2 regions of the Streptomyces sp. NPDC007808 genome follow, and region 1 is predicted to be linked to the other one. Evidence: riboswitches for the same ligand, from Rfam matches in the RefSeq annotation. Region 1 holds a riboswitch; the other holds the start of a gene.
The links. A riboswitch is a leader RNA that binds a small molecule or an ion and turns the genes downstream of it on or off. The one in region 1 is predicted to bind cobalamin.

Region 1 (3,856 bases):
GGACAGCCGCTGATACGTGTCCTGCTCGACGAGTCCCGACGTGACCTGAGGGATCCGACTCGTCCGCGCCCTGTCCGTCTTTACCTGTGGGAGCCGAGCCACCCACAGGCCGCACCCGCTCCGCTTGTCGTCGTCTCTCACGGCACCGGAGGTTCGGGCAGCGACATGGAGTGGCTGGTACGACCGCTGCGCGAGGCGGGTTTCCGGGTTGTTGCCCTCGATCACCACGGCAACAACTACGTCGACGGCTACGAGCCGGAGGGCTTTCTCCACGTATGGGAACGGCCCCGGGACGTCTCCTTCGCACTCGAAGCGCTCGCCCGGGAAGAGTTGCTCGGTCCGGTCGGTGTAGCGGGTTTCTCCCTCGGCGGTTACACGGCGGCGGCCCTTGCCGGGGCCCGTGTCGATCCGCAGATCCTGTGGGCTGTGCTGACGGGAACGATCCCTCTGCCGGAGATCCCCGAGTTCCCCGGCGCACTGGACGCGCTGCGGAAGAAGTATCCACTGGACGAGTCGTCACGACGTGCGCTGGATGCCGCCGCGGCAGACCTCTCGGATCCCCGAGTGCGGGCGGTCTTCCAGGTAGCCCCCGGTGTGGGCAGTCTCGTGACCCCGGAAAGCCTGGCAACCGTGCGGGTGCCTGTGGGCATCCGCTGGGGTGGAGCAGACACGGTCAACCCGTACGACGTCGACACCAAGCCGTACCTGGAGCACATTCCCACAGCGAGTGGTGGCTCGGCCGGCCCCGATGTCCGCCACGACGACTTCTTCGCCCCGGAACCTGCCGACCCGACTGTCCGCGTTCGGGTCGGCAGGGAGGCGGCCGCCTTCTTCCAACAGCACCTTGGCTGACACCCCGGCGGACACGGCGTCGGCGTAGAGCACGGGGCTACCAGCGTTGAGTATCGAGCACGGGGCCACCAGCGTTGAGCACGGCCACTGGCGCCAAGGCAACTGCATTGGTCGTCGCCTGGGCCTGAGCCATCTGGGCGTGAGGCGCTGAGCTGACTCGCTGACCCCCTGCTTTCATGGCGCCCGGTTTGCGAGCGATCCTCGGGTCTGGTTGCTCCGGCGCACAGGTCCCGGCCGTGGCAGGGATATGGGAAATCGCTGACGTGCCGCCGTGCAGCGAGTGGCACTCGGTACGGGCGCCCGGACTTGTGCCCGACGGACACGGTGGTGGCTGCGCTGCGGACGCTGTGGCGTTCAGGGCGACCCCATCATCCGAAGTCCGTGCCATCCCCCGGGCCAAGACCTGGTCAGCACGGACACCACTGCCTGGTCACTCGTCTCCCAGGGCACCCCAGGCGCAGCACACCTGAACCGTCTGGCCCGGCACCCGGCCGGGCCGTCTGCACTGTGTGTCCTCAAGGAAATGGGGCCTGCGCCCGATGGCCTTCTCCTGCCCGGGCGATGAGGGTGGAAGGCCAGGTCACGTCGGTGGGGGAAGGGGCGCCGACGCCGGGGGTGCGACGGGGACGGCGGTGCTGCCCGCCGCCTCGGCTCCGTTCCGGCCCGGTCGGCGCCCGGTCGACGGTGGACTCGACGCCGAGGGCGGCGGAGGGTGTCGAGCGCTGAGGTGGGAGCGGGAGGCCGCTCCGGTGGGAGCGGGAGGCTGACCGTCAGTCAGAGTCCGTGGCCGGAAAAGGCCCCTGGCGAAGGCGATCACACCCCAGCGGGGGCGGGTGAGCGCGTGGTAACTTCCGGACGCCAGTCGAATCCGTGGGCGCGGTCGTACGCGTACACGGGTCAGGGAATCCGGTGAGAGTCCGGAACTGACGCGCAGCGGTAAGGGTGACGGGCGGGGCAACAGCCACTGGAGCACGGCCACGGCCGGATCCGGGAAGGCGCCCCGTCAGGGCGATCCCGAGTCCGAAGACCTGCTGGCAGCAGACCGTCCGAACGGGCTCCGCGCATGGGCCCCGACGCCGAGGAAGTCACACCGTGCTCCTGTCACGTTCCGTCCGCTGTTCCGTTCTGCTCCTGACCGGAGCGCTGCTGCTGTCCGCGTGCGGTGCGGGCTCGTCGTCCGACGGGGCCGGCGCGTCCGGCGGCTCCGGCGGCAAGGCCGTCACGCTCGCCAACTGCGGGCAGAAGGTGACGGTCAAGGCCCCGCCCGAGCGGGCCGTGTCCCTGAACCAGGGCACCACCGAGATCATGCTCTCCCTCGGCCTGGCCGACCGCATGGTGGGGACCGCCACCTGGACCGACCCGGTCATGAAGGGACTGGAGACGGCCAACGCGATGGTTCCCCGGCTCGCTGACAACCAGCCGTCGTTCGAGAAGGTCCTGAACACCGAGCCGGACTTCGTCGCCGCCTCCTTCACGTCCCTGCTGAGCAAGGGCGGAGTGGCACCCCGTGAGAAGTTCGAGGAGCTCGGGGTGCCCACGTATCTCTCGCCCGCGGACTGCGAGGGCAAGGACAACGGCGGCGACGGGGACGGCTCCCGGACGAGGCCGCTGACCATGGAGACCGTCTACCGCGAAGTGCGGGAACTGGCGCGGATCTTCGGGGTGGAGGCGCGCGCGGAGAAGCTGGTCGCCGAGCTGAAGGCCCGGGTGGCGAAGGCCACGTCCGCGACCCGGGCCGAGGACGCGACAGTGCTGTACTGGTTCGCCAACCAGGAGTCCCCGTACATGGCGGGCTGCTGTGGCGCGCCCGGCATCATCACGCACGCGCTCGGCGCGAAGAACGTCTTCGACGACAGCACGCAGGAGTGGCCCCAGATCAACTGGGAGACCGTCGCCGACCGCAACCCCGATGTGCTCGTCATCGGAGACCTGACCCGCAAGCGGCAGACCGCGGAGACCGCCGCGAAGAAGATCGCTTTCCTGGAGTCCAACCCGGCGACAAGGAACATGGACGCGGTCAAGAAGAAGCGGTACGTGCTGGTCAGCGGGCAGGTGATGAACCCGACCATCCGCACCGTCGAGGGCGTGGAGAAGGTTGCGGCGGCCCTGCGCGAGTACCGGCTCGCCGGATGACCACCACCCTGCGCCCGCCCGCGGCCCGGCCGTCGCGGACCGCCGCCCGCGCGCTGCGTGACGCGGCCGGCCTGGGTGCCGGACTGGCGGTGCTCGCCGCGTCCGTCGCCGTGGCCATCACCATCGGCCCGGCGGACATCGGCGTCGGCGACGTCTGGTCGGCGGTGGCCTCCCATCTCGGTTGGGGCAGCACGGAGTTGTCCCCCATCCGGGACGGCATCGTGTGGAACCTGCGGCTGCCGCGCACCCTGCTCGCCGCGGTGTGCGGGGCAGGACTCGCCGTGTGCGGAGCGGTGATGCAGTCGCTGCTGCGCAACCCGCTCGCCGACCCGTTCGTCCTGGGCGTGTCCTCCGGGGCGTCTACCGGCGCCGTCGTCGTGGTCGTCCTCGGCGCCGGGGGCGGTGTCCTGTCCGTCTCCGGGGGCGCGTTCGTGGGCGCGGTCGGCTCGTTCGCGCTGGTGCTGCTGCTCAGTCACACGCTCGGCGGGACGACGGACCGGGTCGTGCTGTCCGGGGTGGCCGCCATGCAGTTGTTCTCGGCGCTGACCTCGTTCGTCGTGATGACGGCGGCCGACGCCGAGACCACCCGGGGCGTGCTGTTCTGGCTGCTCGGGTCGCTCAGCGGGGCCGACTGGAGCGAGGTGTGGCTGTGCCTGGCCGTCCTGGGGCTCGCCCTCGTGGTGTGTCTCGGGTACGCGCGCACCCTGGACGCCTTCGCCTTCGGCCAGGACGCGGCGGCGACGCTCGGGGTCGCGGTCGCCCGGACCCGGCTGGTGCTGCTGTGCGTGACCGCGCTGCTGACCGCCGCCCTGGTCAGCGCGGCGGGCGCGATCGGCTTCGTCGGCCTGGTCCTGCCGCACGCCGCCCGCGC
Region 2 (3,856 bases), on a different contig from region 1:
CAGGAGGCGGGCCGGGTCGGCGAGCGCGTTCGCCGCGCCCACGCAGATGAGCAGGGCGGCCAGCCGCAGCCCGTCGTAGAGGGCGAACAGGAGGGTCTCGGCGGTGACCTTCCCGCCCAGGCGGATCCCCTGGGCCCAGTCGGGCAGGGGAAGTTCGGGCAGGGCGACGATCACATGGGTGCCGGGGACGGGGGAGCCGAGGGCCACGGCGAAGAAGAGACGGATGAAGAGCACGGCGAGGGCGAGCTTGACGAAGCCGCCGTAGGAGCGGGCCCAGGGGGCGTCGGGGCGGCAGGTCGCCACGACATAGGCGGACGTCGCTATCAGGAGGGTGAGCAGGAGCGGGTTGGTGGTGCGGGTGGCCGCGGTCCCGAGAGCCAGAGCCCACAGCCACCAGGCGCCGGGGTGCAGCCGTGCCCCGGCCGTCACGGTCGCCGCCGTCGTGCCTGCCAGATCGCTGCCGCTCCCAGTACGGCCACCGCGGCGATCCCCGCCACCAGGCCCACCGACGGGCCGCCGTCCGAGCCGGCCTCCCCCTCGGCGGCCGGCTGCAGCGCGGGCGTCGGCCGGTCGGCCGTCCCCGAGACCTGCTCGCCGCAGCCCTTGCGCGGGTAGCCCGCGATCGCGCACAGCAGGGCGTTGGTGTCGTAGCGCAGCGGCTCGGCCACCTCGGCCAGGGCCTCGGCCGTCGTCGCGTCCGGGGCCAGCCGTGCGCAGGCCGTGCGGCGGGCCGGGGGTGTCTCGCCCGACGGGGCGTCCCGCGGGGTCCCGAAGTCGATGACCAGGGCGACCCGCTTCATGCCCTCGCGCGCCGGTGTCCGCGCGCAGATCACCTCGAACACGGCGGCGCCCCGAGGCCGCGCCGCGTCCCCGGAGTCCTCGCTCACCGCGAACCTGAGGCCCTGGACGTCACCGTCGGACGGGCGGGCGGTGGCGGGGCCCTGGGTGGCGTAGGTCCAGGTGTTGCCGTCCCGGTCCCAGAAGGACCAGTAGCGGTAACCGGCCGCCTGGGCGGGCAGGGTCACGCCCGCCAGGACGGCGAGCGCGGCGAGCAGGAGGGTCAGAGCGCGGCGGACCACGGTCACTTGCCCTTGTTGCGGCCGCTGATCAGGAAGCCGACACCGATGCCCGCGACCAGGCCGACGCCGACGATCCACCACCAGCTGACGCCGCCGTTGTCGTCCTCCTCCCGCTCCGCGGCCTTCGCCGACGCCGACGCGTCCGGCGCGGACCGCGGCGCCGGGCCCGTCGCGTTGAGCTGCCGGATGAGGTCCGCGCCGCCGAAGTCCCGAGGGTCGGTGCCGGTCGCGTGGGCGGCGAAGATCAGCTGGGCGTAGGCGGCGGGGCCGCTCTGCCCGGCCCACTTCGCGGAGTTCCGCTCCAGCCAGCGCAGCGGCTCGCGGGCCGCGTCGGCGCCGGATCGCGCGGCGAGCGCGACGACCGCGTCGGCCGTGTTGCCGTAGTCGGGCTGGTCCTTCGCACCGGGCATCACGGACTTCAGGTACCCGGTCCCGCTCAGGGCGCGGCCGAGGTAGGCGGTGCCGTTGAGGGCCGCGTCGGCGGGGGTCGGGCTCTTGCCGCCGAGGCACTTCGGGGCGTCCTCGGCCGCCTTGCCGGGCGTCGTCACGAGGCCCTTGCCGAGCAGGCCCAGCACACCCGCGGCGGTCGCGTCGGCGTTGGCCGCCAGCGCCCCCTTCTTGCCGGGCTGGAACGCGAGCGCCCCGGCGTCCTCGTCGCCGCACGGCAAGGACAGCTCCAGCAGGGCGTCGTACGGGGACCTGCCGTCCTTGCGCACCTCGCCGGGCTTCTCGCCGACGGCCGCGAGCGCGCCGATCACCACGGAGGTCGAGTTGGCGTCGCTCGCGCCGCCCGGCACGTACCCCCAGCCGCCGTCCTCGTTCTGCACGGACTTCAGCCAGGCCACCGCCTTGCCGGCCGCGCTGTCGTGCCCGCCGAGCGCGGCGAGGGCCTGGACGGCGGCGGCCGTGTTGTTGGTGTCGACGGGGGTCTTGGCCCCGCAGTCCTTCGAGACGTCGGCACGGTAGGGGGCGAACGACCCGTCGGCGCACTGCTGTCCGGTCAGCCAGTCCACGGCCTCGTCGGCCGGCTTCACACCCACCGTGTCCTGGGCGAGCAGCGCGAGGGACTGCCGCCACACCCCGTCGTACGTCGGGTCGGACGTGCCGTACAGGCCGGCCGGGAGCGCCACGGACGGCGACGCGGACGGGTCGGCGGCGAAGGCGGGCGTGACCGTGCCGATCACGGTGACGGCGGCCAGGACCGCGGCGGTGCGGCGGACGTGCATGATCGGCGAATGCCCTTCCCTGAAGGGGCCGGGCAGCACAGGGAGACCCCGGGCGGCTCGGCTCCGTATACCTCGACGGTGCCGTGCTCCGGCCGGCTGCCGGTGCACGTGAGCCGGTCACGAATCCGTACGGGGCGATCCGGCTCACCGGCCTTCTCCGACCGGTTCACGGTTGCGGGTCAGCGCCGGATTTGCACCGGCTTCCCCCCGTACGGGTGTGATGACGACGCGGCCACTCTACCGGCCCGTAGGGAAACCGCTGAGGGGAGGCCGGGGCGCGGACAGGTTCGGGCGCATGGGGATCACGGGGAGGACCGGACGGCTGCCGGCCTCGGGGCGCGCGTGCGACGTGTACGAGATCGACGAGGCGTGGGTGCTGCGCCGCGACCGGGAGGGCCACGCCGACGGACGCGCCGAGGCCGCCCGGGGGCCCATGGCGTCCATGCTGCTGCTTCACCACGCCACGTACGTCACCGGATCACTCCCCGCCACCGCCTCCGCCCTCCCCAGCTTCACCAGCCGCCGTACGTGCGCCTCCGCCTCCGCGATCGCGATGTTCCGTGAGCCGTACGGGATCTGCTCCCAGGGCCGGTTCCACTCCATGCGCTCGGCGAGCTGCCAGGGGGTGAGGGGTTCGCGCAGGAGAGCGCGCAGGCCGGTGAGCCGGGCCTCGTGGTGGGTCAGCAACTCCCGTACGCGGGCGGGCGCGTCGGTGAACGCGTGCTGGTGGGCTGGCAGGACTTCGGCGGGGGCGAGCCGGCCGATGCGTTCGAGGGAGTCGAGGTAGTCGCCGAGGGGGTCCGTGACGGTGGTGTCGTCCGGGTCCTCGTACAGGCCGATGTGCGGGGTGATGCCGGGCAGGAGGTGGTCGCCGGAGAACAGGCGGCCGTGCCCGGCGAGCCGGTCCGGGTGTTCTTCCTCCAGGTGCAGGCAGACGTGGCCGGGGGTGTGGCCCGGGGTCCAGATCGCGCGCAGGCGGCGGCCGGGCAGGTCGAGGAGCTCGCCGGGCACGATCTCGCGGTCGGGGTCCGCGGGGGAGAAGCCCGGCAGGTTCCCGGGACGGCGGGCGGTGCGCAGCGGCGCCACATGGGCCTCGGGTGCGCCCGCCGCGGTGAGCTTGTCCGCCATGTAGGAGAACCAGCGCTCCGGGCGGGTCGCGCGGGTGCGCCGGACGATCGCCGCGTCCGCCGCGTGCATGGCGATCCAGGCACCGGAGGCCTCGCGGACCTTGCCGGACAGGCCGTGGTGGTCGGGGTGGTGATGGGTGATGACGACACCGTGGATCTCGGCGGGCGCCGTGCCGCAGGCCGCGAGTCCTTCCGCGAGCGTGTCCCAGGAGGCCGGGTCGTCCCAGCCGGTGTCGACGAGCACCGGGCCGCGGTCGGTGTCGACGACGTACACCAGGGTGTGCCCGAGCGGGTTGTCAGGGATGGGTACCTGGACGGACCGAACCCCGCCCCCGTGGTCGTACACCCGCGCCATGGGTTTCCCCCGTCCTGGCTTCGCTCCACCTGCCACGGTCCCCTGCGGGCCGCCGCCCGCACGGCCATT

Region 2: linked by a shared signal. The riboswitch ahead of ACFYNL_RS08055 (prenyltransferase/squalene oxidase repeat-containing protein) and the one ahead of ACFYNL_RS29410 (ABC transporter substrate-binding protein) in region 1 are both predicted to bind cobalamin.

The regions. Positions count from the first base shown of each region.
Region 1 covers NZ_JBIAEQ010000008.1:231,667-235,522, forward strand. Annotated here, with positions in the region: gene ACFYNL_RS29405 (alpha/beta hydrolase family protein) at 1-852, shown strand, start outside; cobalamin riboswitch at 1,752-1,882, shown strand; gene ACFYNL_RS29410 (ABC transporter substrate-binding protein) at 1,945-2,985, shown strand; gene ACFYNL_RS29415 (FecCD family ABC transporter permease) at 2,982-3,856, shown strand, end outside.
Region 2 covers NZ_JBIAEQ010000002.1:395,394-399,249, reverse strand. Annotated here, with positions in the region: gene ACFYNL_RS08065 (energy-coupling factor transporter transmembrane component T) at 1-429, opposite strand, end outside; gene ACFYNL_RS08060 (SCO2322 family protein) at 426-1,079, opposite strand; gene ACFYNL_RS08055 (prenyltransferase/squalene oxidase repeat-containing protein) at 1,082-2,305, opposite strand; cobalamin riboswitch at 2,419-2,570, opposite strand; gene ACFYNL_RS08050 (MBL fold metallo-hydrolase) at 2,759-3,787, opposite strand.